Regions from separate parts of the Rhodoferax sp. GW822-FHT04A08 genome, predicted to be linked through region 1. Evidence: predicted binding sites of a transcription regulator. Region 1 holds the regulator's gene; each other region holds the start of a gene.

Region 1 (9,763 bases):
ACCGGTGATGCGCGAAAACTGGTGGAAGAAATCAACGATTCAGTAGCGCGCAATCCTGGAGCGTTGATCAGTCTGGCACGATTGAAGACGGCGGACGATTACACCTACATGCATTCGGTTGCGGTCTGCGCGATGATGATTGCACTGGCAAAGCAGCTCAAGTTGGACGAGGCGCAAACACGGGTTGCCGGTTTGGCGGGTCTCATGCACGACCTGGGCAAGGCCATGATTCCAATGGATGTTCTGAACAAGCCGGGAAAGCTCAGCACGGCAGAGTTCAACATCGTGAAGCGGCATCCGGAGGAGGGGCATCGCCTGTTGCTTACCGGTACGGATGTGCATCCATTGGTACTGGACGTTTGTTTGCATCACCACGAGAAAACGGATGGCTCTGGTTATCCCAAGGGGCTCAAAGATGCCGAGATCAGTCTCTTTGCCAAAATGGGCGCAGTTTGTGACGTGTACGACGCTATCACTTCCAATCGCCCGTACAAGCCCGGCTGGGATCCTGCCGAATCACTCCGACGTATGGCGGAATGGGCTAAGGGCCATTTCGACATGCAAGTGTTTCAGGCGTTCGTAAAGAGTTTGGGTATCTATCCCATTGGCAGCCTTGTGCAGCTGAGTTCCGGGCGACTGGGCGTGGTGGTAGAGCAAACTGGCAAGTCACTGACCATGCCGTGCGTGAAAGTGTTTTTCTCCACCAAGTCCAACATGCGCATCATGCCGGAAGTGATTGATTTGTCAGGCGCAGGTGTGAAGGAAAAGATCGTCAGCCGGGAAGACCCCGCAAAGTGGCAGTTCCACGATCTGAATGAGCTCTGGTCGGGGTTGCCCGACTAACGCTGAGCAAAGGACCAAGCCAGTTCCGCCAAGGGACGCGCCCCAGCGCCTGAGCGCTCGGCTTCCTCGCTGGAGGCGATGCCCTCTTGGGCGCGTTTGGCAATGCCTTGCAGGATGGCTGCGATGCGGAACATGTTGTACGCCATGTAAAAGTTCCAATCCTCCAGCAACTGATCAGGTCTGGCCAGACCTGTGCGTTCGCAGTATCTTTGTATGTAGTCCTGCTCTGCAGGTATGCCCAACGCCGGTAGATTGAGCCCGCCAATTCCGCGGAACATCCCATAGGGGATATGCCATGCCATGCAGTGGTAACTGAAGTCCGCCAGTGGATGGCCCAGCGTGGACAGTTCCCAGTCCAGAACGGCAATCACCTTGGGTGCCTGCGTGTCGAACATCAGATTGTCCAGGCGAAAGTCGCCATGGACGATTGCCATCATCCGGTCATCCCGAGCCATGTCTGGAATATTGCGGGGCAACCATTCCATCAAATAGTCCATTTCAGAAATTGGCTTGGTGACGGATGCCACGTATTGCCGGCTCCACCGGCCAATTTGCCGCTCGAAGTAGTTGCCGGGCTTGCCATAACCGCTCAAACCACGCTGAGCAAAATCGACCGTGTGCAGGGCGGAAACGACCCTGTTCATCTCGTCATAGATGGAGCCTCGCTGCTCAGGTGTCATGTCGGGCAGAGATGGATCCCACAGCACGCGCCCCTCCATGTATTCCATCAAGTAGAACGCTCTCCCGATGATGGACTCGTCTTCACATAGGCAGAGCATGTTCGGCACGGGCACCGCAGTACCTGCCAATCCCCGCATGACCGCATATTCCCGCTCAATCGCATGAGCCGAAGGCAGCAACTGTGCAACCGGTCCCGGCTTGGACCGCATGACGTAGCTGCCTTTCGGGGTACTGATCTTGTAGGTGGGGTTGGACTGCCCACCCTTGAACATCTCTACGTGGATGAGGCCCTGAAATCCTGGCAGATTGGCTTCAAGCCAGGCAGTCAGCGCCTGGGTATCGATCGCATGTTTGCCTGTTGCCTGGCGTGTGCCTGTAAATGAATCAGATTCGCTCACGGTATATTGCCTCGACGTCAATGCTCTAATTCAATGATGCGCATTAGGGCTTGCCGGTCACGCACCACCAGGCCGCCGGATTCAATGCGGATCGCCTCTTCACGCTCCATGGACTTGAGCTCTTGGTTGACGCGTTGCCTCGAAGCACCCAAAAGCTGCGCCAGCTCTTCTTGCGCCAAGTGCAGACCAATACGCACTTCGTTGCCATTGCTGAGTGAAGGCACCCCGTAACTGCGCACCAGATGCAGCAGCTGTTTGGCAAGCCTGGCCCGCAAGGGCAGGGTGTTGAGATCCTCCACCAAGCCGTAGAGCTGCCTGATCCGCCGTGCGTGCAGGCGCAACAGGGCTTCGTAGAGTTCCACATGGCTGGCCAGGATCTTCTTGAAGTCTGCCTTGGCAACGCACATGGTGGTGCACTCACCGTGGGCATAGGCGTCGTGGGTCCGGCGGTCTCCATCGAAAATGGAAACATCCCCGAACCAGATGCCGGGCTCCACGTAAGTCAACGTAATTTGCTTGCCGGATATGGATGTCGAGCTAACCCGTATAGCTCCTTTGGCGCACGCAAACCATTCTTCAGGCGGCTCTCCCCGTGCAGTTATCAAATCGCCATCCTGAAATCGGCGTACATATGCGCATCGCAATATGTCGTGCCGCAGGCTTGGGGATAGTGATGAAAACCAACGCCCGCTGTTTATGGCTGTGCGTTCTTCTACCGTCAATATGGGTTCATCCATGCGCATCCAAATTCGGGTTGTTTGCTAATTCCGTCCAACTTCTATTGTCGACTGGCGTGGCGCCATTTGCACAGTGTTGTGTCACGCGGGTGTCAGGTGGTTAATAAACCGCATACCTGTGCCAAAATGTGAAATAACTATGAAGCTCAATCGCAAAACCGTTTTCGGAGTCTTATTGGCCGCGCTGTTCGTGGCTTCGACAAACGTCTCTGCCCTGACTCTGGGAAAAATGCGCGGTTCTGCACTTTTGGGTAAGGAACTCGATCTGGCGGTATCCGTAGAGTACGCTGCAGATGAGGATATTGCGCCCAATTGCTTCAATGCCGATGTGCGCTTTGGGGATATTGCGGTTGAAGGCAGTCGTTTGTCGGTGAACGTCGTTTCGGGGCCGCAACCCCAAACCAAGACCGTTCACATCACAACCAGCTCCCGTGTGGGAGATGCAGTCGTAACAGTCAACCTTCGCACATCCTGCGGGCCCAAGGCCTCGCGGCGTTATGTTTTGCTGGCCGATGTTCTCAGTGAGTCTGATGCCGCTCCGCCTAGTGGGGCGTTGGCCTCTGCCAACGTACAACCGACCCGAAAGTCTGACTCTGCCTCGCCAGCAGTCAAACCAACGGGAGACATCGCTGCAGCGCCCGTTGTCGCCAAAACAACGGGCGTAACTTCTTCTCCTGCTGCCAAGAAGGCACCGGCTAGCAGTCCCGTCAAGAAGACAGCAACTGCCAGCCCTGTTGCTGAACATGCGGCTGCGGCGAAAGCGGCCAACCAAGCCAATGCGCTGATTCTGGAAGATCTCCAGCACCGTGTGGATGGAATTGAAAAGTGGCAGGCTCAGAGCACGGCAGCAGAGGATTTGCTCAAGAGTCAGGACCGCAATCAGGTACTGGAGGCGGGGCTGACTGGCCTGAAAGTGGTGACAGCCAAGAATCAACAAAACCTCCAACAGGTTGCTGCTGCCTTGGAAGGGATGGAGTCCGAGAACTATGGACGCCCACTGGTCTACGCGTTGGGCGCTTTGCTCGCCGTATGTGCGGTGGCGGTGGCATACGTCCTGAAACGCTCGCGTTCAAGTGGATCCGACGCTTCGCCCTGGTGGCTGGGCGGAGAAGGGCGCGCCGAGGCAAGGCCACCGAAGGCTGGCACTTCTGAGTCCACTGCTACCTCTGCATCGCAGTCGATAGCGGGATCGTCGCAATTGCCTGAGGCTGTCCAGACCATTGCGGTTGCGGCCACCGAAAGCAAACCTGCTGCCCCAGCCGTTGATGTGGATTTCGATATTGACTTTGCTGCAGCCCCCGCTGGCGATGCGAGTCCCATGACGCCTGTTGCACCCGCGTCCGCATTGAAGGAGGAAAGTCCGGACAAGGCCACGGCGACTCCGGTCAACGCAGTCCAGAATCGTGTCATCAATACGAAGGAAATGCTCGATGTTCGGCAGCAAGCCGAATTCTTCATGGCGTTAGGTCAGCATGATGACGCCGTGCGCTTGTTGGAAGAGAGTATTCAAAACAGTTCCGAAGCCAATCCTCTGGTGTATCTGGACTTGCTAAAGATCTTCCACACCTTGAGTCGACGCGAGGATTTCGAGCGTTATCGCGCTGAATTCAACCAGTACTTCACAGGTCGCGTGCCCCCATATGCCGACTTTTTGTCGGAAGGCAATGGTCTGGACGCCTACGATGAAATCTGTCAGCAGATCGTCGTGTTGTGGCCAACCGAATACACGGTGGACTTCATCGAACAGTGCTTGGTGAGAACTCCTGAGGATGATCCGGAACAGGGCATTGACCTGGAGGCGTTCAAAGACTTGTTGCTTCTCTACGGCATCCTCAAGCGGTTGAGTCAACCGGCAGATTCGTCTATGGTGCCCTTCAGTACGTCGCGGCTGTCCAGCTCTCAGGTCGCGGTTCTGGAGCCGAAGCATCCTGATATAGAGCATATAGATATCGAGGCCGCCGCTGTGCCTCTGCCGACGATTTCAGGCACGGTGGATGAGCCAGTTGTGGACCTGGATCTGGACATCGGTGGCGAAGGCGTGCCGGACAAAGAGCCGGAGCCCGGGAACCTCATCGATTTCGATATGTCCGGTTTTGTCAAACCCGAGCCGAACAAGCCGGAACAGAAATAAGCCAGGTTAGCGGCGCACCTGCAGTGCGCCAGGGTTGACGATATTGGTTGGCGTGCCTTTGATGAAGTTCACCACATTGTCAAACGCTGCACCAAAATATTCCTCGTAGGTGCTTTGCTCCACGTAGCCAATATGGGGAGTGCAGATGCAGTTCTCCAGGCGTAACAAAGCGTGGCCCTGAAGAATGGGTTCCGTCTCAAACACATCCACCGCCGCCAGACCGGGGCGCCCCCGGTTCAAGGCACTGATCAGTGCATCAGGTTCAATCAAGTCGGCCCTGGATGTATTGACCAGAATCGAGGTGGGTTTCATCAAGGCAAGGTCACTGGCTCGCACAATGTGTTGCGTTGCCTCATTCAGTCGCAGATGCAAGGAAATCACGTCGGAGTGTGTAAAGAACAGTTCCTTGCTGGGCGCCGCAATGTGGCCATCGTGCACTGCCGCCTCGCGGGAAGACTCACTTCCCCAGATGATGGTCTGCATTCCAAATGCTTTGCCATATCCGGCGACCAGTTTGCCTATTCTTCCGTATCCCCATATGCCCAGCTTCTTGCCGGTCAGTGTGGTGCCAATTCCAAAATTTGGGGGCATGGAGCTCGCCTTCAGTCCGGACTGCTGCCAGGCCCCGTGCTTCAAATTGCCAATGTAGTGGGGTAACCTGCGCATGGCCGCCATCAGCAACGCCCAGGTTAGTTCAGCCGGCGCCACCGGTGAGCCGGCGCCTTCGGATACAGCAATGCCACGTTCAGTACAGGCTTGCAGGTCGATATGGCTGCCAGCACGCCCGGTCTGGGAAATCAATTTCAGCTTGGGCAGCTTGTCAATGAGCTGGCGATTGATTGCGGTGCGTTCACGTATGAGCACCAGAATGTCGGCATCCTTGAGTCGCACCGAAAGCTGCCCAAGACCCTTGACCGTGTTGGTGTACACCTTGGCTTGATAGGGTTGCAGCTTGCTGGCGCATTCGAGCTTGCGCACCGCATCTTGGTAATCGTCCAGAATCACTATGTTCATGCCCCCATTGTGCCTTGATGGAGACAGAAAAACTCAGGCAGAACGGCGGCGGATAGGCGCTAACATGCGCTTCCCTTTGGTTTACTCGTTTGAAAGATATCCATGTCCATTTCCATGTCATCGGCCAGCCTTCCGGTATTTGCAGGCATGCTCAGCAACCTGAGTCATTTATTGGATAAGGCGCAAGCCTTTGTGGATACCAAGAAGTGTGATCCTGTTGCCATCACGCAGTACCGTCTGGCGCCGGACATGCTGCCATTCACCAAGCAGATTCAGATTGCATGTGACGCCGCAAAAAACGGAATTGCCAGGCTGTCTGGGATGGAGGCGCCCCGATTTCCGGATGACGAGCAAACACTGGCTGAACTAAAAGAACGCATTGCAAAAACATTGGCCTATTTGCAGACCGTGCCAGCGCACGCAGTGGACGGAACCGAGTCCAAGGAAATCACCTTCCCAGTAGGAAGGGACACCATGCGCACAATGCAAGGTGAGGCATACCTGAAACAGTGGGTGCTGCCGAATCTGTTTTTCCACATCACCACAGCCTATGCAATCCTGCGTCACAACGGCGTGGATGTGGGAAAAAAGGACTATCTGCTGGGTGCAGCCGCCTGACCGGGTGCACACCCAGAAGGGCCGCTCTTAGTGCAACGCCGCCTCGCTGGCGGCCAAGCGGTCCAACTCGGCACAAACGTCAGCCATACGCCCCGAAATGACCAGCCTGCCTACGCCGGCAGGCGTTTGGCCTCTGTCCACCACACGCAAGACCCGCAAAGGCCTGGAAGAAGCCATGGCGGGCGACAGATTGATCGCATCAGTCCCACGGCTGACGCCAGCCAGACAGGCTGTCATGCCGCCTCGAGGGAACGCATTTTGAACGGCCATGGGTGTCGGCCTGGCACTATGTGGCAGGCCGCCCATAAGGCGGTGCAAACCCTGGACCAGTTTATCTTGCATAAGCATTGCGATATTCATAGATTTCTCCCGGTTGCGGCTCACATGAGCATGGTGTTGCGGATAAGGCCAACTGCGAGTCCTTCGATTTCGAAGGGGTCTCCAGGTTCCACCACGATGGTTTGATAATCCGGGTTTTCCGGATGCAGTTCGATCAGGTGTTTGTTGCGGCGGAAGCGCTTGACAGTCACCTCGTCGCCGAGCCGGGCCACAATAATCTGGCCATTCTTGGCATCTTTGGTAGCTTGCACGGCGAGCAAGTCGCCGTCCATGATTCCCGCATCACGCATGGACATGCCTCGTACCTTGAGCAGGTAATCCGGTTGCCGCTGGAACAGGCTGTTTTCCACGTAGTAGGTTTGGTCCACATGCTCTTGGGCGAGAATGGGAGAGCCTGCTGCAACGCGGCCCACCAGAGGCAACGCCAGTTGGGCCAAACCGGGGAGAGGCAGGGAGAATTGTTTGACTCTGGACTCGTTGATGGAGCGCAAAGTCTCACTCTTGAGTCGGATGCCACGAGAAGTGCCGCTGACCAATTCGATGACACCTTTGCGGGCCAGGGCCTGCAGATGCTCTTCAGCCGCATTGGCGGACTTGAAACCGAGTTCGTTGGCGATTTCTGCACGGGTAGGAGGAGCCCCGGTACGTGCAATAGCGCTTTGGATCAAATCCAGAATCTGCTGTTGTCGGGCAGTGAGTTTGGGGCTTTCGAGCATGCTGACTCCTTTGGTGTGCACTGGATGGATCACTGGGATTGCAGACACTGTTTTCTTATCCAGTGACTGTATTTTTAACCAGTTTTATGCTTTTGACAAGAGGGTGACGTGATATGGCGAAAAAAGTGGTTTTTCTAGGTATGGGTGGGACGATTGCCGGCAAGGCGCAGAACGCTGGAGACAACGTGGGATACACGGCCGGCCAAGTGGGCGTTCAACAGTTGCTTCAGTCGGTGCCTGGTCTTGGCAAGGCAATGGGCGACGATCTGCCTGTGTCTGAACAGGTTTGTCAGATCGACAGCAAGGATCTTGAGCACGGTGATTGGTTCACGTTGACTGCCAGGGTTCTCCACCATCTGCAGATGCCGGATGTGCGTGCAGTCGTCATCACGCACGGGACGGATACGCTGGAAGAAACCGCCTACTGGTTGTCGCGAGCGTTGCCAGGGAAGATGCTCAACCAGAAGCCAGTGGTATTGACCTGCGCCATGCGGCCGGCCAGTTCACTTGCGCCGGACGGGCCCACGAATATGGCGGATGCGGCCACGGTGGCATGTTTTCAAGGTGCGCGGGGCCTGTTGGTGGTGTGCGCGGGCAAGATATTCGAAGCGGCGCATGTGCAGAAGGTGCATCCCTATCGCGTCGACGCATTTGATGCGGGCGAGGCCGGCCCCCTCGGCGTGGTGGAGGAAGGGAGCGTTCGCCTGTTGTTCAATTGGCCGAATGCGGATGCCCTGCGGCCTGGACTGGACTGCGCACAGTTGCAGGCGCGCGGTTTGCCGCGTGTGGAAGTCTTGCTGAATCACGCAGGTGCCAGTGGTGCCATCGTGCGCAGCCTGCTCAACCCTGTGGAGGGTGACGCACCGGTACGCGGCATTGTCGTTGCCGGAACCGGCAACGGCACTATTCACAAGGATCTTGAGGCCGCGTTGCAGCTTGCACAACGTCAGGGCGTACGGGTCGTGCGCGTTAGCCGATGCGCCTACGGCTGTGTAGTGGGTTCTGCCGCCGCCGCTGATGGTGGCTTTGCTCATTACGGTTTGTCGGCCGTAAAGGCTCGCATCGCGCTCATGCTGGACCTGGTTGAGGCGACTTAGGCGCGATCACCACATATGCAAAGGGCCGCACTTGCGGCCCTTTGGGGTTGTACGAAGTTGATTACTGAAGTGCTTCAAACACCCGCGCCGTGATGGAGTCCACATCGCCCATGCCGCTGATGGCGCGGTACTTGGGTGCCTTGGTTGGCTCCTTTTGGGCCCACTCGGAGTAGTACTGCACCAGTGGGCGCGTTTGCGCGCTGTACACATCCAGACGCTTGCGAACGGTCTCTTCCTTGTCGTCTTCGCGCTGGATCAGCGGCTCGCCGGTAATGTCGTCCAGGCCTTCCACCTTGGGTGGATTGAATTTCACATGGTAAGTGCGGCCCGATGCTGCGTGCGAACGGCGTCCGCTCATGCGCTCAATGATGGCTTCAAAGGGAACGTCGATTTCCAGCACATAGTCCAGCGTCACACCAGCGGCCTTCATGGCATCAGCTTGGGGGATGGTGCGAGGGAATCCGTCGAACAGGAAGCCGTTGGCACAGTCCGGCTGCGTGAGACGCTCCTTGACCAGATTGATGATCAGTTCGTCGCTGACCAGACCACCCGCCGCCATCACCGCCTTGGCTTCCAGGCCCAGGGGAGTACCGGCCTTGACCGCTGCGCGCAACATGTCACCCGTGGAAATCTGCGGGATGCCGAATTTTTGACAAATGAATGTGGCTTGTGTGCCTTTCCCGGCGCCGGGTGCGCCCAACAGAATCAGTCTCATGGAACCCCTCTTTTTACTTAAATGATGTGCTCATCACGGAGCTTTCGCCCGCAGCTACAGAATGCAAATTAACGCGCGAGAATAGCATGGCGTGCCTATAGGCTAACTTACAGATGATGCAGGTGGGGCGCCGGCAGCAAACACGCGTCGAACACGTTCCAAGTCTTCCGGTGTATCGACCCCTGCGCCCGGCGCGGCATCGGTCGTATGTACAGCAATCTGATGGCCGTGCCACAGGGCGCGCAGCTGCTCCAGTGCTTCGGTTATTTCCATAGGCGCCTGTGCCAGAGAGGGAAAGCTGCGCAAGAACCCCACACGGTAGGAGTAGATACCGATGTGGCGAAGTGGCGCAGGCTTTGGCAGCGTCTGAATGCCTTCGGCAAAGCCGTCACGCCACCAGGAGATAGGTGCCCGGCTGAAATACAAAGCCATTCCCGAAGCGTTCAGGACAACCTTGACCACATTCGGATTCTT
Region 2 (9,763 bases), on a different contig from region 1:
GTTGCTGCCCGCGCTGGCGCAGTGCGGGCAAGGTCCGGTGGTGCTGGTGGCGCCGCCGCATGTGCCGTTTGTGCCTGCTCTGGCGGCCCAGGGGCTGGTTGCGCACCGCTTGCTGTCGGTTGGCGCGCAGCCCGTGGGCTCTCGCCTGTGGGCTTGCGAGCAGGCGCTGCGCTGTGCCGATGTGGACGCAGTGCTGGCGTGGTTGCCACAGGTGCGCAGCGACCAGCTCAGGCGCTTGCAGATGGCCGCGGCAGAGCACAGCAAATTGTTGTTTGTCATGCGGCCGGCCTCTGCGTTTGCAGATGCGTCACCGGCAGCGCTACGGCTGCAGGTTCAGCCCCAGCAGGAAGCGGACGCGCTGCAGATCCATCTGCTCAAGCGCCGGGGACCGCCGCTGGACAAACCGCTGCATCTGCAGGCGCGTTCGGCGCGCATGCAGGTACAACTCGCATCAAGCCAGGCCTATGCACTGGATCGCACTGCAGCTTTCGCATAAACCGCTTGTACCCGTTGCCGGCGCAGATGCTGCGGTACTGGTAGATGCGGACACGGCACTGGCCTGGTGGGCCTTGCGCTTCACCCCGCTGGTGGCGCGCATGGACACATCGCTGGTGCTGGAGGTGTCCCAAAGCGAGCGGCTCTTTGGCGGCCGCGCTTCGCTGCTGCAGCAGTTGCTGGAAAGCGAGGCGTGTGTGATGCTGGACCATGCACAAGGGGCGACAGCCCTGCTGGCCTTGGCGCGGCTGTGGGCCCGTGCGCCGGACGCGCCCATTCACAGCTTGCCGCTGCATAGCTTGGCGGCTGCGCGCGAGCATCTGCCCACCCTGCAGCGTCTGGGGTGCAACACCTGGGGGCAGCTGCGTGCCCTGCCACGCGGCGGATTGGTGCGGCGCTTTGGTGCGGGACTGGTGGACGCGCTGGATTGCGCCTACGGTCTGCGTCCCGAGGTCTATCCGTGGCTCACACTGCCCGATGTGTTTGCACAGCGGCTGGAGCTGTCTGCTGCCGTGGAGTCGGCCAGTGCATTGCTGTTCGGTGCACGCCGCTTGCTGGCGCAATTGCTGGTGTGGTTGCGTGCACGCCAGCGTGGCGTGCAGGAACTGGAGTTGCTGTGGGAACTGGATGCACGGCGCTCCAACGCCCAGCACATCGATGCCTACCATGATGGCAGTTCACAAGGGCGCATGCTGGTGCGCACGGCAGAGTCCACGCAGGATATGCAACACCTGCAGCGCCTGCTGGGTGAGCAACTGGCGCAGGTCACACTGCCGGCACCTGTGCTCTATCTGCACTTGCGTACCGTGCAAACACAGGCCTTGCACGGCGAGTCGCACAGTCTGTTGCCAGAGGACGTGCGCAAGGGCGACAGCCTGCACCAGATGCTGGAACGCCTGGGTGCACGCCTGGGGCGCGAGCAGGTAACGTGCGTGCAGCAGCAGGAACGACACTGCCCGGAACACATGCAAGTGTGGGCACCTTGGTCATCCGCATCCGGCAAACCGTCGTCTGCTCCGACATGCGTGCGCGCCAACGCAACACATGGCGCAGCGCAGATGGGAGGTGATGCGGGATTGGACAACGCGCTGTTGCCCACATGGCTGCTACCGGTGCCGTTGCCGCTTGGCGTCAAGCAGCAATGCCCGCAGTACCACGGCCCTCTGATACTGCTGGCCGGGCCGCAGCGCATTGAAGCCGGTTGGCTCGAAGACAACAGCATCGCACTGCGCGACTACTTCGTGGCGCGCAGCGAGCATGCCGGTCTGGTGTGGATTTACCGTGAACGCCTGGGGCGCACACACGCCCACAAAAAAACCAGCGCCGAGCCGGGTCTGCGCTGGTTCCTGCACGGCCTGTTTGCCTGATGCAAACACCGTGGTTGCTGTGAAGCTGTGAAAGCCGGCTTAGAAGCGCCAGCCCAGACCCACACCGACCAGCAGAGGATCCACGCGCAACGAACCCAGGCTATTGCCACCCGCGTTGATGTTGGTACCAATCAGGACCTTCTTCACGTCGAAGTTGAAGTACATATTGCCCGACAGAGGAATGTCCACGCCCACTTGCAACGCGCCGCCCCAGCTGGAGCCGTCGGTCGTCACCGCGCCGCCCAGAATGTCATTGGCAGTGAACTTGGTGTAGTTGATACCGGCACCCACATAAGGCTTGTAGCCGTTGAGGTTGAAGTGGTATTGCACCAGCAGAGTGGGAGGCAGTTGCGAGAGTGTGCCGATCTTGTTACCGTTCAAACGCACGTCATGCTGTTGTGGCACCGTCAGAATCAGTTCTGCGGCGATATTCGGTGTGAAAAAGTAGCTGAAGTCCACTTCGGGCAGAACGATGTCATTGACGCTCAAGCCCAAGCCGGTGGAATCCGTATTGGCGCTGGAGAGGCTGACTGCGCGTGCGCGAACCATCCACGGTCCTTCCTTGGCTTGTGCAAATGCCTGCGTGCTTACCAAAGAGGCGGCAGCGATAGCCAAAGCGGTCAGAACGTGTTTTTTCATATGGAATACCTTTATGTAGTTGCCTAGGGAAATACCTAGTAGCAATTTCACAATAGATACATATGGATGTGTTTGCGAAAAATCAAAGCCAGTAGAGAAAGCGCATATACACAAGCTACGTTTCATGTGCCACGGCAGTAAACACCACGAAAAAAACAAGAATGCGTTCGTTGGTCATCGTGATCGGCATACTCTGTGCCGCAACCGCATGGGCTCAAACAGCCACCACCGTACCAGCAGCCAAAGTCAGTGTCGCTGCACCCGCCAAGACCGCTGCCACAGGTGGCGCAGGCAAGGTCTGGGTCAATAGCAGCTCCAAGATCTACCACTGTGAAGGCTCCAAGTTCTATGGAAAGACCAAGTCCGGCGAATACATGAGCGAGGCGGAAGCCAAGGCCAAAGGCAACCACCCGGTCAAGGGCCAGGCTTGCGCGAAGTAGGCAATCAATCATCTAATGATCTAATGCAAACGGGGCGTATTTCGTCCCGTTTGCATGTAACTTCAACTGACGCAGCAAAGGAGCAATAACAATGGTCAGCAACAAAGCAAAATGGTCGGCCGAATTCCTGGGGACTTTCTGGCTCACTCTGGGAGGTTGCGGCAGTGCCGTTCTGGCCGCCGCATTTCCGGGGGTAGGCATTGGTCTGCTGGGGGTGTCTCTGGCCTTCGGCTTGACCGTGGTCACGGGTGCCTACGCATTCGGCCCCATCTCGGGCGGGCATTTCAACCCCGCGGTATCGATTGGTCTGGTCGTGGGCAAGCGTTTCTCGGCTGCCGAGTTGCCGGGCTACATCATTGCGCAGGTGCTGGGCGCGATTGCCGCCGCCGCAGTGTTGTACGTGATCGTCTCCGGCAAAGCCGGGTTCCAGGGCGTGGGTGGCTTTGCCAGCAATGGCTATGGTGCCAACTCGCCCGGCGGCTTCGGCCTGTTGTCCGTGCTGGTGTGCGAGGTGGTGATGACGGCCATCTTTCTGGTTGTCATTCTGGGCGCTACCGCGAAAAAAGCCGCGGGTGGTTTTGGTGGTCTGGCCATTGGTTTGTGCCTGACGCTGATTCACCTGGTGTCGATCCCCGTCTCCAACACCTCCGTGAACCCGGCGCGCAGCACCGGCCCTGCGTTGTTTGCGCAAACCGGTGCGTTGGGTGACTTGTGGCTGTTCTGGGTTGCACCAATTGCCGGTGCGGTGCTGGGGGCGCTGGTCTACAACGCCATCCTGTCTGACGAAGCGTGAGACAAAAGCGTGGCCTGGATGTGAATAGGCTAGAGACTATGCGTGACTAGCTTGAAATCCGGATCATCCGGATAGCTCTTCACGTGGTAGCCCAGGCCGCGCATGAGTTTGAGCATGCCGGAGTTGTTGGCCAGCACCAGGCCTTCGATTTCGCTCAGGCCTTTTTCGCGGGCCACGTCCATGATGCTCTCCATCAGGCGTGAGCCCATGCCCTTGCCATTGAAATCGTCGGCCACCACCAGCGCGAATTCGCAGCTCGATTGGTCGGGGTTGGTGACGTAGCGCGACACACCCACCAGGCGCTCGGTCTCGGTGATTTCACCCTCCTGGTTGGCGGTGCGTTCCTTGATGATGGCCACCAACGCCATCTCGCGGTCGTAGTCGATCAGCGTGAAGCGCGCCAGCATGGCGGGCGGCAACTCGGCCATGCTCGATACAAAGCGGAAATAGCGGCTCTGCGGCGAGAGCTCGCTCACCAGCTTCTTGAGCATGGTGGCGTCGTCCGGGTGGATGGGGCGAATCGTGTATTCGCCACCACCGCGCAGCGGCAAGGTTTTCTCGTAGCGGGCCGGGTAGGGCAGGATGGACAGATGGTGGTAGTCGCTGGCGCGGCCACTGCTGGCTTGGGGTGCGTTGTCGATGACGATGCGCGCATCCACCGCCACGGCACCGGACTCGTCCACGATGATGGGGTTGATATCCATCTCGCGCAGGTGCGGCAGTTCGCACACCATTTCTGACACGCGCAGCAGCACCTGTTCCAGCGCGTCCATGTCCACCGCGCTGGCGCCACGCCACTCGCCCAGGGTCTCGGACACGCGCGAGCGGTCTATCAGGCGGCGCGCCAGGAACTGGTTGAGCGGCGGCAATTCCATGGCGCGGTCATTGAGCAGTTCGATCATGGTGCCGCCCGCGCCAAACACGATCACCGGGCCGAACGGATCATCGGTGACCAGACCCACATAGATCTCGCGGCCACGGCGGGCATGTGCCATCTTCTGTACCGTCACGCCATTGATGCGGGCTTGCGGCATGATGCGCCGCACGCGTTCCACCATGTCGTTGTAGTTGTCGCGCGCACTGGTGGCATTCATGATGTTGAGCGCCACGCCCTGCACATCCGACTTGTGGCTGATGTCGGGCGAATCGATCTTGAGCGCCACCGGAAAGCCCAACTGTGCCGAGATCATCATGGCCTCGCTGGCGTTGCGCGCCAGAATGGTCTGCGTCACCGGAATGTGGAAGCACGACAGCAGCGTCTTGGACTCCATTTCGGTGAGCACCTTGCGCCGTTCGGCCAGCACGCTCTCAATGATCAGGCGCGCGCCTTCGATGTCGGGCTTGCCCAGGGTGGACAGGGGCGGCGGAGTCTGCTGCAGCAGGCGCTGGTTCTGGTAGAAGGTGGCGATGTTGCCAAAGGCACCCACGGCAGCCTCGGGCGTGCGGAAGGTGGGAATTGCTGCAGCGTTGAGCAGCACACGTGCCTCACCCACGGTGGCGTCACCCATCCAGCAGGACAGCAGCGGTTTGCCCATGGACTTCTTGATCTCCGCCATGGCCTTGGCGATGCCGATGGAGTCTGCGCCGGTCTTGGGCGAGAAGATCACCAGCACACCGTCTATGGATGCGTCGTGGTCGGCGGCAATGACGGCGGCCTTGTAGTGTTCGGCCGAGGCTTCTTCAGACAGGTCGATCAGATCGCTCAGCGACGCCAGTTCCGGCACCTTGGCCTTGAGGTCGGCTGCTGACTGTTCTGAGAGCTTGCCCAGGTGCAGATGGATTTCATTGACCCAATCTGCCGCCAGCACGCCGGGGCCGCCCCCGTTGGTGACGATGGCTAGGCGCTGCCCCACCGGGCGGTAGCGCGAAGCCAGGCACTTGGCCGCGGAGAACAGTTCCACAAACGAGGTGACGCGCACCGCACCGGCACGTCGCAGGGCCGCGTCGAACACGTCGTCGCTGCCGACAATGGTGCCGCTGTGCGTCTGTGCCGCCTGGTTGCCTGCGGGCTTGCGCCCGGCCTTGAGCACGATCACCGGCTTGGCATTGGCTGCTGAGCGCAGGGCACTCATGAAGCGGCGTGCGTTGGAGATGCCTTCTAGGTAGACGATGATGCTTTGTGTGCGGGCATCGTTGGCCAGGTAGTCCAGTACCTGGGCAATGTCCACTGCGGTGTTGGGGCCCAGGGAAACCACGGATGAAAACCCCACGGCGTTCTTGCTGGCCCAGTCCAGCATGGAGGCGGTGAGTGCACCCGACTGCGACACCAGTGCCAGCGAACCGCTATTGGCCAGGTCGCCCGCCACGCTGGCATTGAGCTGCAGCAGCGGGTTCTGAAAGCCCAGGCAGTTGGGGCCCAGCAGTTGCACGTTTTCGCGCTTGGCCACCTTCTTCAAGGCCGCGGCCTGTTCGGCGCTGATGCCGCTGGAAATGATGACGGCGGAGCGGCAGGTCATGCGGCCCGCCACTTCCAGCGCAGCCACGACCTCTTCCGCCGGCAAGGCGATGATGGCCAGGTCCGCCCGGCTTTGCGCCAGCTCGGCCAGTGTGCCGCTGCTGTGGATGTCCAGAAAGTGCAGCGTGCCTTTGTAGGTCTGCGCCTTCAGGTTGGCAACCAGCTGGCTGGCCTGCAGTGTGAGGCTCTCCGGGTTCCCGGTGGAGCCGGCGAAGACCAGAATCGATTGCGGGGCAAAGAGGGGGGAGAGGTAGTGTTTGTCCATGGTCTCAATCAGCGCCTATAAGAACCTTGACGTGCGCCGTGGCGCTGCGCGCCAGCGGGCTCAAGACATAGCCTCCTTCAAGGCAGGAAATGACGCGGCCCTGGCAATGGCGCTGGGCCACGGCCATGAGTTGCTTGGTCACCCATTCGTAGTCGGCTTCCACCAGACCCAGGTTGCCCATGTCGTCTTCGCGGTGGCCATCGAAGCCTGCGGAGATGTAGATCAGCTGGGGCTTGAAGGCATCCAGCGCGGGTATCCAGTGGGTGGTCACCGCCTCGCGGAATTTGTCCGAACCCGAGCGCGGTGGCAGCCCCACATTGATCATGTTGGTGGCCGTGCTGTTCTCGCCCGAGAAGGGGTAGAGCCCGGTCTCGAAGATCGAGCACATCAGCACCTTGGGGTTGTTCTGCAGGATGTCCTCACTGCCATTGCCGTGGTGCACGTCGAAGTCGATCAGCGCCACCCGCTCCAGCCCGTGTTGTTCGATGGCATGCAGCACGCCCACGGCCACGTTGTTGAAGAAGCAGAAGCCCATGGCGGCACCGCGTTCGGCGTGGTGGCCAGGTGGGCGCACCGAGCAAAACGCGCTAGGCACTTCGCCCGACAGCACCAGATCGGTGGCTTGCACCGCAGCACCCGCAGCGCGCAGCGCGGCCAGGGCGGTATAGGGGTTCATGCTGGTGTCCGGATCGACGCGGTGGTAGCCCTCCTCGGGTGCGGAGTTGAGGATGGTGTGGATGTAGTCCGGTGTGTGCGCACGTGCCAGTTGCGCCTCGGTGGCCAGGGGCGCGTCGTAGCTGTGCATGTAGTCGAGCAGGCCTTTGGTGAGCAGCATGTCATTGATGGCCCCCAGACGTTCCGGGCATTCCGGGTGCCCGGCGCCCATTTCATGGCGTGTGCAGTCGACGTGCGTGATGTAGGCGGATAGCAAGGCAAATCTCCTGATGACTGCTGGCGCTGGATGTGCTGTTGCGGAGTCTAGGCCAGTCTTGGTTTTGGGGAATTGACGCACATCATCAAGAAGTGCGCCTTCGAGCGTCGCTCCCCAAATTGACAAAGCCCTGACAGCGGCTAGTTTGACGTGGTGCGGGGGTTTGTGGATACTGTGTATAAATACAGTACTCATGCCATCCAACGCTTCCCCATCCCCCGCTTACGCTGAGCTGCATTGCCTCTCCAGCTTCAGCTTCCAGCGCGGCGCCTCGCAGCCGGAAGAGCTGGTCCAGCGCGCCCGTGCGCTGGGCTACCAGGCCCTGGCCATCACGGACGAGTGCTCGGTGGCCGGTGTGGTGCGTGCGTACGAGGAGGCGCGGCAGCAGGGTGTACACCTCCTGCTGGGCTCCGAGTTCCGGGTGGAATTGCCGGCCGGTGGTGTGTTCACGCTGGTAGCGCTGGTACACAACCTGCAGGGCTGGGGCAATTTGTGTGCGTTCATCACGCATGCCCGTATGGCAGCGGCCAAGGGGCAGTACCGCGTCACCTGGGCCGACGTGCAGCAGCAGTCCCTGGCCGATTGCGAAATCCTGCTGACCGGGCTGGATAGCTTGGCCATGGAGTCGGCCTACGCAGTGTGCAGCGGGGTGCGCATGCTGTACGGGGCCAACGCCTGGCTGGCGGTATCGCACCGCCTGTGCGGTGACGATGCCTTGCGTTGGTACCGTGTGCAGCGCCTCGCGCATCTGGCAGGCCTGCTGCTGGTCGCCACCGGCCATGTGCACATGCATGTGCGTTCGCGCAAGCCCTTGCACGATGTGCTGACCGCGGTGCGCGTGGGGTTGCCGGTGGCGCAGTGCGGCTTTGCCCTGCAAGCCAACGCCGAGCTGCATATGCGCAGCCGCGCACGGCTGGCGTCGCTCTTTCCCCCGGAGCTGCTGGCGGCCACGCTGCAGATCGCGGCGCGCTGCACCTTCAACCTGCAGGAGCTGCGTTACCAGTACCCCATGGAGGCCGTGCTGCCCGGTCATACCCCGGCCCAGACCTTGCGCCAGCACACAGAAGAGGGCGCGCGCGTGCGGTACCCGGAGGGCGTTCCCCCCGAGGTGCGTAGGCAGATGGAGCAAGAGCTGGTGCTGATCGCCGAGAAGGCCTACGAGATGTACTTTCTCACCGTCCATGACCTGGTGCGCTTTGCCCGCAGCCGGGGCATTCTGTGCCAGGGGCGGGGGTCGGCGGCCAATTCGGTGGTGTGCTACTGCCTGGGTGTGACCGAGGTGGACCCCTCGCGCATGAAGATGCTGTTTGAGCGCTTCATCAGCCGCGAGCGTGACGAGCCGCCCGACATCGACGTGGACTTTGAACACCAGCGCCGCGAAGAGGTCATTCAGTACATCTACAAAAAATACGGCCGCGACCGCGCCGCCATCACCGCCGTGGTGGCCCACTACCGCCCGCGCAGTGCGCTGCGCGACGTGGGGCGTGCGCTGGAAATCCCTGAAGAGTTGATCAACGCCATGGCCAAGGAGCATCCGGGCATGTACAGCCGGGAGCTGCTGGTGGAGCGGTTGCAGTCGGCCATCGAGCGGGTGCAGTCCCAGGTAGACGCCGACGGCGCACGCGTCGTTCTGCCCGCGCCGCGCCGCTTGCAACTCTGGCTCAGCCTGGCCAGCGAACTGCAGCGTTTTCCGCGCCACCTGAGTCAGCACGTGGGCGGTTTTGTGCTCACCCAGGGGCCATTGACGCGGCTGGTGCCGGTGGAAAACGCGTCCATGAAAAATCGCAGCGTCATCCAGTGGGACAAGGACGATCTGGATGCGGTCGGGCTGCTCAAGGTGGATGTGCTGGCCCTGGGCATGCTCAGCGCCATACGCCGCTGCCTGCAACTGATCGGGCAGACGCGCGGCAGCCCGAAGCAAATGCAGGACATTCCGCGTGAGGATCCGGTTGTGTACGCCATGATCAGCCGCGCCGATACGATTGGCGTGTTCCAGATCGAGAGCCGCGCGCAGATGAGCATGCTGCCGCGCCTGCGACCCCAAGTGTTTTACGACCTGGTGGTGGAGGTGGCTATCGTGCGGCCCGGGCCTATCCAGGGGGGAATGGTGCATCCGTATCTGAAGGCGCGGGCCAACAAGGAAAAGCAGAAGTCCGAATTCCCCCAGCTTGATAAAGCCCTGAGCCGCACCCACGGTATCCCGATTTTTCAGGAGCAGGTGATGCAGATCGCCATGCTGGCGGCGGACTTCACTGCCGGCGAGGCCGACCAGTTGCGCCGCTCCATGGCCGCCTGGAAGCGCAAAGGCGGCGTGCACAAGTTCTATGACCGCCTGGTGAATGGCATGCACGCGAATGGTTATCCGCTAGAGTACGCCG
Region 3 (9,763 bases), on a different contig from region 1:
AGCGCGACCTTCATCATCGGCCCCACGCTCATGGTCTGGCTGGGCCCGCAGAGCAGCATCACACTGTGGGTGGTCAACGGGCTCAACCTGCTGGGCCTGCTGTGGACCGCGCTGATTCCCCCTGTCCCCTCGGCAGCCGATGCCGGCATCGCCCACGTGGGCGTGCGCGGCTTGTGGCACGCCCTGATGGAGCACCCCATCATCATGTTGGCCGGCTTCGTGGGCGGCTTCTTTGAGACGGGGGTGACCTCCATACTGCCCCTGTACGGTCTGGCCCTGGGTCTGAGCGGTGCTGCCGCTGCCGTCATGGTGTCCATCAGCGGCCTAGGTGGTGTGGCGCTGACCATTCCCGCAGGCTACATTTCCGACCGTTTTATCAATCAGGCACGGGGCCGTCGCACACTGATGGTGTGGTCAGCCTCCATCATGCTGCTGGCCACGCTGGCGCTACCTTGGGTGGCACACACACCCGCGCTGGCCTGGCCGATCGTGTTCGTCTGGGGCGGCGCCGGTGGCGTGCTGTATTCCATGTCCATGACCGACATCGGCGCGCGTGAGAAAGGCATCACCCTGGTCAATAGCACGGCGGTGCTGGTGCTCACCTATACGCTGGGTGGTCTGGTGGCCTCGGGCGTGTCGGGCGCGCTCATCGACTGGTCACCCACCCTGGGCTTTCCGGCGTTGCTGGTACTGGTAGCGGCCACCGGGCTGGTGGCACTGATCCGCTCACACAGAAACTGACTGCCAGCAATCGCGTACACGAGCCAGGCCTACTGCTGGCCTGCGCGTTCCTTTTCGTATTCCTCGTAGCTCTGCTTGTTCACACCTTTGAGGCACTGGTCCACATCGCCCGGCGGCAGGTGATTGCAGTAATTCACGGCACTCATCTTGTTGCCTTCGTACCAGCTACGTGCCGTGCATCCGGTGATGGCACCCATGCCCAGCAACAGCGCCATGCAAGCCATGGTTTGTATCGACTTCATAAGCTACTCCTCATACAGTTCCAAGGGCAGACCATCCGGGTCGGCAAAGAATACAAAACGCCTGCCCGTGTACGCATCCACCCGGATGTCTTCCACGACCAATCCCTTGGACTCCAGCTCCACCTTGCACTGCGCCACATCCGCAACGGCAAAAGCCAGATGCCGCAGACCACACGCCTCCGGGTACGACGGGCGCGGTGGTGCGGCAGGAAATGAGAACAGCTCGATCTGCGAACCGTCGGGCAAGACCAGATCCAGCTTGTAGGACTGACGCTCCGCACGGTAGTGCTCGGCCAGCACGCGCAAGCCCAGCGTCTCGGTGTAGAAGCGCTTGGACGTGGCGTAGTCAGAGCAGATGATGGCGGCGTGGTGTATGCGCAGCAACATGTGTGTATGAAGATGGTGTGCTGGCGGCAACCCAGCTAGTGAGGGTTGCAGCGCACGAACTGCTGCTCCGTCACCACGGAACCCCATTGGTTACCCGGACTCTGGTGCACCAGTTCAAACCCATACGACTCGTACAGGTGACGCGCCGCGTCCAACCCGGCAAAGGTCCATAGCTGCGTGCTGCGATAGCCGCAGGCGTCCACGAAGTCTATGGCCTGCTGCAACAGGCGTCGGCCCATGCCCTGGCCCTTGATGGCGTCCGACGTGATGAACCAGCGCAAGTGGGCGTGATCCGTGTCTGCGTGCGAACCGTCGATGATGACGGAGCCCTCCACGTTGCCGCCCTGCTCCACCAGCCACAGGCCATCGCGCCCCGGCTGGTAATAGGTGCAGAAATCCGCCAGCTCGCGCGCCACCTTGGCCTCGAAGGCCACACCAAAACCGTGGGTGGCTGCGTAGTACGTGGCGTGCAATTGCGCAATGCGGCCTATGCAGCCAGGGCGGTAGCCTTCATGCAACTCGGCTTGCATCAGGCAGACAGACCCACAAGGGCCAGCCCCACGGCAGCAGGCAAGGCCTGCACAAACAGGATCTTGCGGCTGACCGTAACGGCACCAAACACACCCGCCACCAGCACGCAGGCCAGGAAGAAGACCTTGATGGAACTGTCCGCAGAGACGATGCCCCAGAACAGGCCCGCCGCCAGAAAGCCGTTGTACAGCCCCTGGTTGGCTGCCAATACCTTGGTGGACTGCGCCCGTTCCGCCGTGAGGCCGAAGGCTCTGCGGCCAGCGGGCTTGTCCCACAGGAACATCTCGAGCACGAGGAAATAGGCGTGGAGCAGGCCGACCAGACCTGTGACGATGTTTGCTGCAATGGCCATAGGGGTAAGGGTTCGAAAACAACAAGCGTTGCATGGTAACCGCTGGGGCCAGAACCGAGGTGCTTTGCCTCCTCAAAAATATTCAACCAAATGGTTGACAATTGTTTGGGCGGCACATATATTCAACTTCATGGTTGAATATGAAACACCTCAACTCGATGCCGTCTTCCATGCACTGGGAGACGCCACCCGCCGCAGCATGCTGCGCAGCCTGGCCCAGGGCGAGCGCACCGTGAGCCAACTGGCGGAGCCCTTCTCCATATCGCTGGCCGCGGCCTCCAAGCACATCAAGGCGCTGGAAAACGCTGGGCTCATCCAGCGCGAAGTGCATGGCCGCACGCACTTCTGCCGTCTGGACCCCGGCCCCCTGGCCAGTGCCAACCAATGGCTTCTCTACTACCAGGACTTCTGGAACAGCCGCCTCAATGTGCTGGAGCGGCTGCTCACTGAAGAGGCAAACACTTCACCCAAACCCGCACCCAAGAAAGGAAAAGCCAAATGACTGCCACCCTCGTACCCGACGCCTATGGCGTATTGACCGATCCCGTGACGCTGAAGATGCAAAGGCTGTTGCCCGGCCCCATCGAACGCGTCTGGGCCTACCTGACCGACAGCGACCTGCGCCGCCAGTGGCTGGCATCGGGTCTGATGGAGTTGAAAGTACAGGCGCCTTTCGAGCTGGTCTGGCGCAACGACGAAGTGACCGACCCGCCCGGCGAGCGCCCCGAAGGATTTGGTGAAGAGCACCGCATGCAGTGCCGCATCCTGGAGCTGGACCCCTTGCGCAAGCTGGTGTTCACCTGGGGCGTGAACTCCGAAGTGCGCTTCGAGCTGGAACCGCAGGGAGAAAAAGTGCGCCTCACCGTCACCCACCTGCGCGCACCGGACCGCGGCGTTCTGCTCAACGTCAGCGCGGGCTGGCACACCCACCTCAATATCCTGCAGGCGCGTCTGGCTGGCGAGAAGCCGCAGCCGCTATGGGACATGTGGCGCAGCCTGCGCGCAGAGTACGACCAGCGCCTGCCGCAGTAAGGGAGACAAGGCACGCACACCGCGTGCCTTGCACTAGCGGTTGTTCGCCGCCAGCTTGATGCCAAAGCCGATAAGTGCCAGACCCGCCAGACGGGTGGCCAACCGGCGCGCGGACGGGATGTTGCGCAAGGCACTGGCCACTTTGTTACCCACCAGCACCAGCGCCCACTGATACAGCAGGCTGATGACGGTGACGTGCACCATCATCACGGTCAGCGTCACCGTGGACGCTTGGGGCTTGAGGAACAACGGGAAGAAAGACACAAAAAACAGGATCACCTTGGGGTTGGTCAGGCTCACGGTAAACGCCTGGCGGAAATGCGACCAGGGCGAACGTGTCGGTTCCGGAGCTCCTTCTGCTGTATTGATCTTGGTACGGATGAGCCCCACTCCCATCCAGATCAGATAGGCCGCGCCAAAACATTGCAACGCCTGAAACAGCACAGGGTTGGCGCGCATGATGGCCGCTAGTCCGGCTGCAGCGGCCACCATGAACACAAAGTCGCCACACAAGGTGCCAACCACCGCCGCCATGCCGGCACGCGCACCATTGCGCGCAGTAGCGTTCAGGATCGCGATGGTGCCAGCGCCGGGAATGAGCTGGAAGACCAGGATGGCGAGTACGAAACTGGTGTAGTTCTGGATATCAAACATGGCTGTTCACTTCACGAACGGGATTCAACGTATCTGGCAAAGTTGTCCAGGATGGCTTGCCAGCCCTGGCGTTGCTGATCCGGCGAATGCTCGGTCTCTGCATCGAATGTGACACGCACGGTGACACCATCGGTGCCCGGCACAAACTCAACGAGGCCAGCGCGTTCTCCAAACGCATAGGCAATCAGCGCATGCGGCACGACCTTGGTATAGGTTCCGGCAAAGTCGAAACCAAAACTGCCGTCCTTGGCCTCCATGCGTGATGAGAATGCACCGCCTGCGCGCAGGTCGACCGTGGCCCGAACCGTGTGCCAATCGGGAGAGGCCGTGTTCCACTGCACGATGTCATCTGGCGTGGTGTACGCACTCCAGACCTTGGCGATCGGGGCTTTGACAAAAGCTTCAACCGTGATTTGCATGGCATGTCTCCTTTTCTGATCGACCGATGGTCGCACTACGTTACTTGAGTTCGATCTCCACAAACGAGAACTCATAGTCATTGATGTTGATGACATTGTGGGCAACGCCCGTGAGCTTGGCGTAAGAGCCACCCGCCACCAACTCAACATCACGAACACCGTCAGGCTCGACCAATCGGAGTTTGCCCGTCGTCAACGGCACCACCACGTAATCGTGCCCATGCACGTGGTCACCGGTATCCGCGCCTGGGGGAAAAGTCCACTTGGTCACGATGACGCGTTCGTTTTCAACCTGAAGTGTGGGAATTGCGTGCATGGTTTTCTGTGTTGCGGTGATACAAGTTCACCTGGGTGGAAGGTGCAAATATTATGCCGCCGCGCTCTTGCCCATCGCTACCCCAGGGCAACAAACTCGCCCTTGAAACGACCAGCTATTTGGCCCTCGTACACAAGATCCGAACGCACGGAGACACGGCCTTTGCCCTTGCGACGCAGCATGATCTTGAACCTCTCCCAGCCTTGCGGATCGTCAAGCTGCGAGACGGCGAGGAACTCACCTGCTATGGGTTTGTCATAGCTCATGGTGTTCTCCTGAATCACCAACCGCGCGGCAATACCCTCAGCGCTCAAACGGGTCTGTATCAGACACCACGCAGCCAATATCGCCAGCGCCGAAGCACTGCCACCGAAGACCGTCTCCCTATGATTGATATTGGGTTGGAGTGGTGCGCTCAAGGTTACGGACTCCGGCTCCACTGAGACGACGGAAACCGACATGGCCTTGGATAGCGGGATATGTGCGTGCAGGTATTGCTGTAGTGCGGGTGGCGTCATATGTGTCAATTGGTACTACCGTAGAGCAGCATATGAGACTTCACCGATTAGTTCTCCAACGACACGCAAAACCGTAGCGGAGCGGAGGCTTTGCGTGGTGTCGGGTGCAACGCCCAGTTAGCGCTATGCTTTTTTAACAAATTCTGATTTCAATTGCATGGCTCCAACGCCATCTATTTTGCAATCGATATCATGATCACCTTCAATGATTCGTATATTCTTTGCTTTTGTGCCAACCTTGATTACAAGCGATGAGCCTTTTACTTTAAGGTCTTTGATTAAAGTTACGGTATCACCGTCAGCGAGAATATTTCCGTTCGCATCGCGGACGATTTTCTCTTTTTCGGAATTCTCCTCTACAGATTCAGTTGTCCATTCGTGAGCGCATTCTGGACAAATAAAAATACCGCCATCTTCATATCCGTATTCGGAGCCACATTGGGGGCATTTTGGAATATTGCTCATTGCGTATACCAGTCAAAGCAAAAATATAATATCCAGCCACAAAGCGCGGAGCGTTGGTTCGTGACCGGGTTTGTCAGTATACAAAATTTTGAAAACTCCAACCTGCCAAGCGACTGTTCAATTTCTTATTTTTCCGACTCGGGCAAGTTTTTTGCAGCTCCTAGAGTGCAAAAATTCAAAGAGAGTAATGCAATAAATATTTTTGCATTAGTCAGCGTGTGATTATCGGGGTATAGACGCCAACATTGAGCTGAGCGGCGACTTGAAATAGGCAGGAGACACCCTAGCTGCGGACGCTACAAGGTGCAAACGGCCTCTTTCAGTGCGAGTCTGCCAGATCCAGCGCGTGGCCTCTGGCCCCGCAGTGGTAGGTTCCGTGGTTGATCAGGTTCCCGCGAAGGCAGCTCCTGCGTGTTCGTGAAATCATGCGTCTCGGCCCCACCGCTGAGCAGCGAGCGAAATTGAACTGGACTGCGTGTGCATCAGGGTTGATCTGCGCCACCGCCGAGCCTTCAATGCTCCACGTGTCCCAGGGGTCCCATTCGCACTTGAGTTTGACGCCGTTTCGCTTCAGGCGGACGCAGTCGTAGTCGATACCCGCATCGACACCACCATAGCGGGCATAGACCTTCCACCCCATGGATTCCAGGCGAGACAGGACAACTGAAAACTCTTCGTTCCCGAGGTTGTCAATCTTGGACAGGCTGCACGGTGTAGCGATGGAACCCATCGAAATCCTGCTTACCTAACGGGACGCCTTGGTGGCGAAGCACAGCGTAAGCCGCTGTGAAGTGAAAGAAAAAATTGGGAAGTGCGTACTGAAACAAAAACTCTGGGGCAGACAACCGGACCAACGCTTCGCCAGCCCGACTCTCAGTGACGCGAGTCCCAGCGGTAACGAACTGACTGGGCTCCAACGCTCCCAGAAGTAGCGCAGCCCGATCAATCCGGGCATGAAGACCTTCAAAGGTTTCGGGAAATGTCCCTTCAGTTGGTACCGCTTCACCTGCAAGCGGAAACGCGGCGCGCAAAGTAAAGTTGGCAGCAATCGCCACCTGACGCTCGAAGGACAACATATCGGGCGCCAGCTTGGCCGCGAGTAGATCTGACGGACGAACACCTCGCTCCGTAGCAAAGCGTTCTGCTTTGGATACGAGGTCCCGCAGTTGGGCGAGGTAGCGGAGGAAGACGGGAACGGATGCGTCGTGTAGCGAGAGGGACATGGGATTCAAGGCTTCTTTGACGCCATAACGTGGGCAACGATGGCATTGGCATGACCGTGCCCCAACCCATGCTCAGACTTAAGAAGCGCAACAATTTCCATGTGCTTCTTGTCTTTGTTTTTGCGAACCAGATCGAGCCAATGGTCGATTGGTTTTCCGTACTTTTGCTCGATAGACGGAAAGTACGATGCAGGGCCTTTGACCTTCTCAGTTGCCATGTGGGACTCCGGTTATGGGTAGTGACTTGAAATACGAGACAGGAAGAATGCCACGGATGCGGCATTGTTTCTACAGCTTGCTCCGCTTGCTGGCGCACACCCCGAAAGCGCCAAACCCAACAGGAGCGAACACGGCGCTTGAAAGAGTGGCAATCGCCTGAATCCTCATGGTCGCAACTTCTGCCGCTACGTCGCCTCACCAACCGAACGGAGATCGACATGCCTACACATCATGCAAAGTGGGTTGGGTACGGGCGCTGTTGAAGACAGCAAACTGCGCCGCAAACGCGCGTTGGAAGGCAGGCCTAGCTTCGGCGCGCGCAATGTAAGCGCAGAGGCTTGGGTACTCTGAAAGCAAGTTCGAACTCCCCAGCCTGCGCAACACCTGCACCACGAGTAAATCACCTGCACTGAATGTGCCGTCTAGCCAATCAAAGGTCCCCAGCCTTTCAGAAAGTTCCCCAAGCCGAATGCGAATCAGGTCTTTCACGAGGGGCAGGCGCTCGAAAAACCAAGGTTTGTCCCGTTCCATGTATACGGTGTTTTCCAGCTGAGTGATCACCGGCTCCACAGTCGACACGGCAGCAAACATCCAGGTGATGGCACGCGCACGCGCGTCGGGATCATCCGGCAGAAGCCCTGTGTGGTTCTGTGCAATATGAAGGACGATGGCTCCTGACTCGAACAGTGCAAGACCGCCGCACTCGTAGGTTGGAATTTGTCCGAATGGCTGTAGCGTGCGATGGGCTGTTTGCTTCATCTCCGCAAACGATAGAAGTCGAACGTCGTAAGGTTGCCCAACCTCCTCGAACGCCCAGCGAACCGGCATATCCCTCGCCAAACCACGCCCTCTATCTGGCGATGCTGCAAACGCAGTAATTACAGGATGCATGGATGAATCTCCATTGGGTGCGTACTTCCAGACTCACTAAGGGCCTAGTCTCTCTCAACCCTGCGACGAATAGGCTGAACTTGCTTGTGCCGCCTATTGCACCGAAAGGGGCTGCTCTTTATACTGTATATACAAACAGTATAAAGATATCAAGACCCCATGTCCACCCACCCCCTGCACTTCTTCAAAGGCCGCGGCTCGGGCTCCAACCCGGGTTCGCGCTTTGACGCGTTTCAGCGCGAGGCGCTGGCGCCGGAGTTGCAGGACTGGCCGGGGGACGAGGAGCCGGATGCGGAAGACGCGCCTTCTGCCAAGACCATCGTCGTGCAGCAGCAGGCGCGCTCCATCATCAGCCGCAACCAGTCGCCCGATATTGGTTTTGACCAGAGCATCAACCCCTACCAGGGGTGCGAGCACGGCTGTGTGTATTGCTATGCGCGGCCCACGCATGCATATCTGGGCTTGTCGCCGGGCTTGGACTTTGAGACGCAGATATTTGCCAAGGTCAACGCCGCCGCGCTGCTGCGTGCCGAATTGTGCAAGCCGAGCTATGTGCCAGGGCTGATCGTGGTGGGGTCCAATACCGATCCGTACCAGCCCACGGAACGCAAGCTGGGCATCACCCGCTCTGTGCTGGAGGTGCTGGCCGAGGCGCAAGTGCCGGTGGGCATCATCACCAAGAACGCGCTGGTCACGCGCGACCTGGACATTCTCAGCGGCATGGCGCGCAAGGGTCTGGTGCAGGTGAATGTGTCGGTGACCACGCTGGACCACGCGCTGGCGCGCAAGCTGGACCCGCGTGCCAGCTCACCAACGAGCCGCTTGCAGGCCATAGAGATGCTGGCAAGTGCGGGCATTCCGGTGGCGGTGTTCAGCTCGCCCATGATTCCTGCCATCAACGATGTGGAGTTGGAGAAGATCATGCAGGCCGCAGCACAGGCCGGTGCGCGCTATGCCACGTATGTGCTGCTGCGTTTGCCGCTGGAAGTGCGCGAGCTGTTTGTGCAGTGGCTGCAGCAGCACTACCCGCTGCGCGCCGAGCATGTGATGCACCGCGTGCAGCAGATGCGCGGAGGCAAGGATTACGACCCCGACTTTGCCACCCGCATGAAGGGCAGCGGCCTGTTTGCCAGCCTGCTGGCGCAGCGCTTTCAGATTGCGCTCAAGCGCTACGGGCTACGGAAGCCGCCGCCGTTGGCGGATGTGTCGCAGTTCATACCGCCCCGGTTGCCCAGCGCGCAAAGCAGCCTGTTCTAGCGCGTATGCAATTCAGGCAAAAGCCTGCACTACGTTGACCGCGTTGATGCCCACCTCGGCCACGGCATAGCCGCCCTCGAACACCAGCACGGTGGGCAGGCCCGCACGGCGCAGTCGTTCGCCCACGCGCAGGTAGTCATCGCTCTGTAGCTTGAAGCCTGATATCGGGTCACCCGCAAAGGTGTCTACGCCCAGCGACACTACCAGCGCCTGCGCGCCAAATTTCTGAATGTCTGCCAGCGCCGTCTCCAGCGCGGCAAACCATTCGGCAAAGCCGGTGCCGCGCGGCAGCGGCAGGTTGAGGTTGTAGCCCTCGCCTGCGCCCGCGCCCTTTTCATCAGCATAGCCCAGAAAGAACGGGTACTCGGTGCGCGGGTCGCCGTGGATACTGGCGAAGAACACATCGGGGCGTTTATAGAAGATGGCCTGCGTGCCATTGCCATGGTGGTAGTCCACATCCAGCACCGCCACGCGCTCCAGGCCTGAGGCACGCAGGTGTTCTGCCGCAAGCGCGGC

What was found. The regulator LexA, encoded in region 1, represses DNA repair genes until DNA is damaged. The targets are predictions, from matches to a motif close to ACTGTATNNNNATACAGT.
Region 2: the regulator LexA is predicted to act here: its motif matches at 7,557-7,574, upstream of AC1RMF_RS13385 (error-prone DNA polymerase).
Region 3: the regulator LexA is predicted to act here: its motif matches at 8,113-8,130, upstream of AC1RMF_RS06440 (PA0069 family radical SAM protein).

The regions. Positions count from the first base shown of each region.
Region 1 is NZ_JBXAMW010000001.1:854,856-864,618, forward strand. It holds gene AC1RMF_RS03995 (cyclic di-GMP phosphodiesterase) at 1-843, shown strand, start outside; gene AC1RMF_RS04000 (phosphotransferase) at 840-1,922, opposite strand; gene AC1RMF_RS04005 (Crp/Fnr family transcriptional regulator) at 1,940-2,659, opposite strand; gene AC1RMF_RS04010 (type IV pilus assembly protein FimV) at 2,799-4,790, shown strand; gene AC1RMF_RS04015 (D-2-hydroxyacid dehydrogenase family protein) at 4,797-5,804, opposite strand; gene AC1RMF_RS04020 (DUF1993 domain-containing protein) at 5,919-6,422, shown strand; gene AC1RMF_RS04025 (hypothetical protein) at 6,450-6,692, opposite strand; gene lexA (transcriptional repressor LexA) at 6,803-7,477, opposite strand; gene AC1RMF_RS04035 (asparaginase) at 7,591-8,574, shown strand; gene adk (adenylate kinase) at 8,636-9,289, opposite strand; gene kdsB (3-deoxy-manno-octulosonate cytidylyltransferase) at 9,392-9,763, opposite strand, start outside.
Region 2 is NZ_JBXAMW010000006.1:36,427-46,189, forward strand. It holds gene imuA (translesion DNA synthesis-associated protein ImuA) at 1-496, shown strand, start outside; gene AC1RMF_RS13355 (Y-family DNA polymerase) at 465-1,862, shown strand; gene AC1RMF_RS13360 (OmpW/AlkL family protein) at 1,902-2,501, opposite strand; gene AC1RMF_RS13365 (hypothetical protein) at 2,663-2,941, shown strand; gene aqpZ (aquaporin Z) at 3,033-3,734, shown strand; gene AC1RMF_RS13375 (bifunctional acetate--CoA ligase family protein/GNAT family N-acetyltransferase) at 3,764-6,454, opposite strand; gene AC1RMF_RS13380 (histone deacetylase family protein) at 6,459-7,385, opposite strand; gene AC1RMF_RS13385 (error-prone DNA polymerase) at 7,579-9,763, shown strand, end outside.
Region 3 is NZ_JBXAMW010000002.1:393,289-403,051, forward strand. It holds gene AC1RMF_RS06360 (MFS transporter) at 1-741, shown strand, start outside; gene AC1RMF_RS06365 (hypothetical protein) at 771-983, opposite strand; gene gloA2 (SMU1112c/YaeR family gloxylase I-like metalloprotein) at 987-1,370, opposite strand; gene AC1RMF_RS06375 (GNAT family N-acetyltransferase) at 1,406-1,900, opposite strand; gene AC1RMF_RS06380 (DUF1304 domain-containing protein) at 1,900-2,253, opposite strand; gene AC1RMF_RS06385 (ArsR/SmtB family transcription factor) at 2,384-2,755, shown strand; gene AC1RMF_RS06390 (SRPBCC family protein) at 2,752-3,285, shown strand; gene AC1RMF_RS06395 (LysE family translocator) at 3,319-3,939, opposite strand; gene AC1RMF_RS06400 (SRPBCC family protein) at 3,951-4,358, opposite strand; gene AC1RMF_RS06405 (cupin domain-containing protein) at 4,399-4,674, opposite strand; gene AC1RMF_RS06410 (YiiD C-terminal domain-containing protein) at 4,752-5,192, opposite strand; gene AC1RMF_RS06415 (zinc ribbon domain-containing protein YjdM) at 5,316-5,657, opposite strand; gene AC1RMF_RS06420 (hypothetical protein) at 5,977-6,387, opposite strand; gene AC1RMF_RS06425 (DUF1993 domain-containing protein) at 6,347-6,880, opposite strand; gene AC1RMF_RS06430 (DUF4287 domain-containing protein) at 6,886-7,098, opposite strand; gene AC1RMF_RS06435 (glutathione S-transferase family protein) at 7,322-7,990, opposite strand; gene AC1RMF_RS06440 (PA0069 family radical SAM protein) at 8,150-9,247, shown strand; gene AC1RMF_RS06445 (histone deacetylase family protein) at 9,260-9,763, opposite strand, start outside.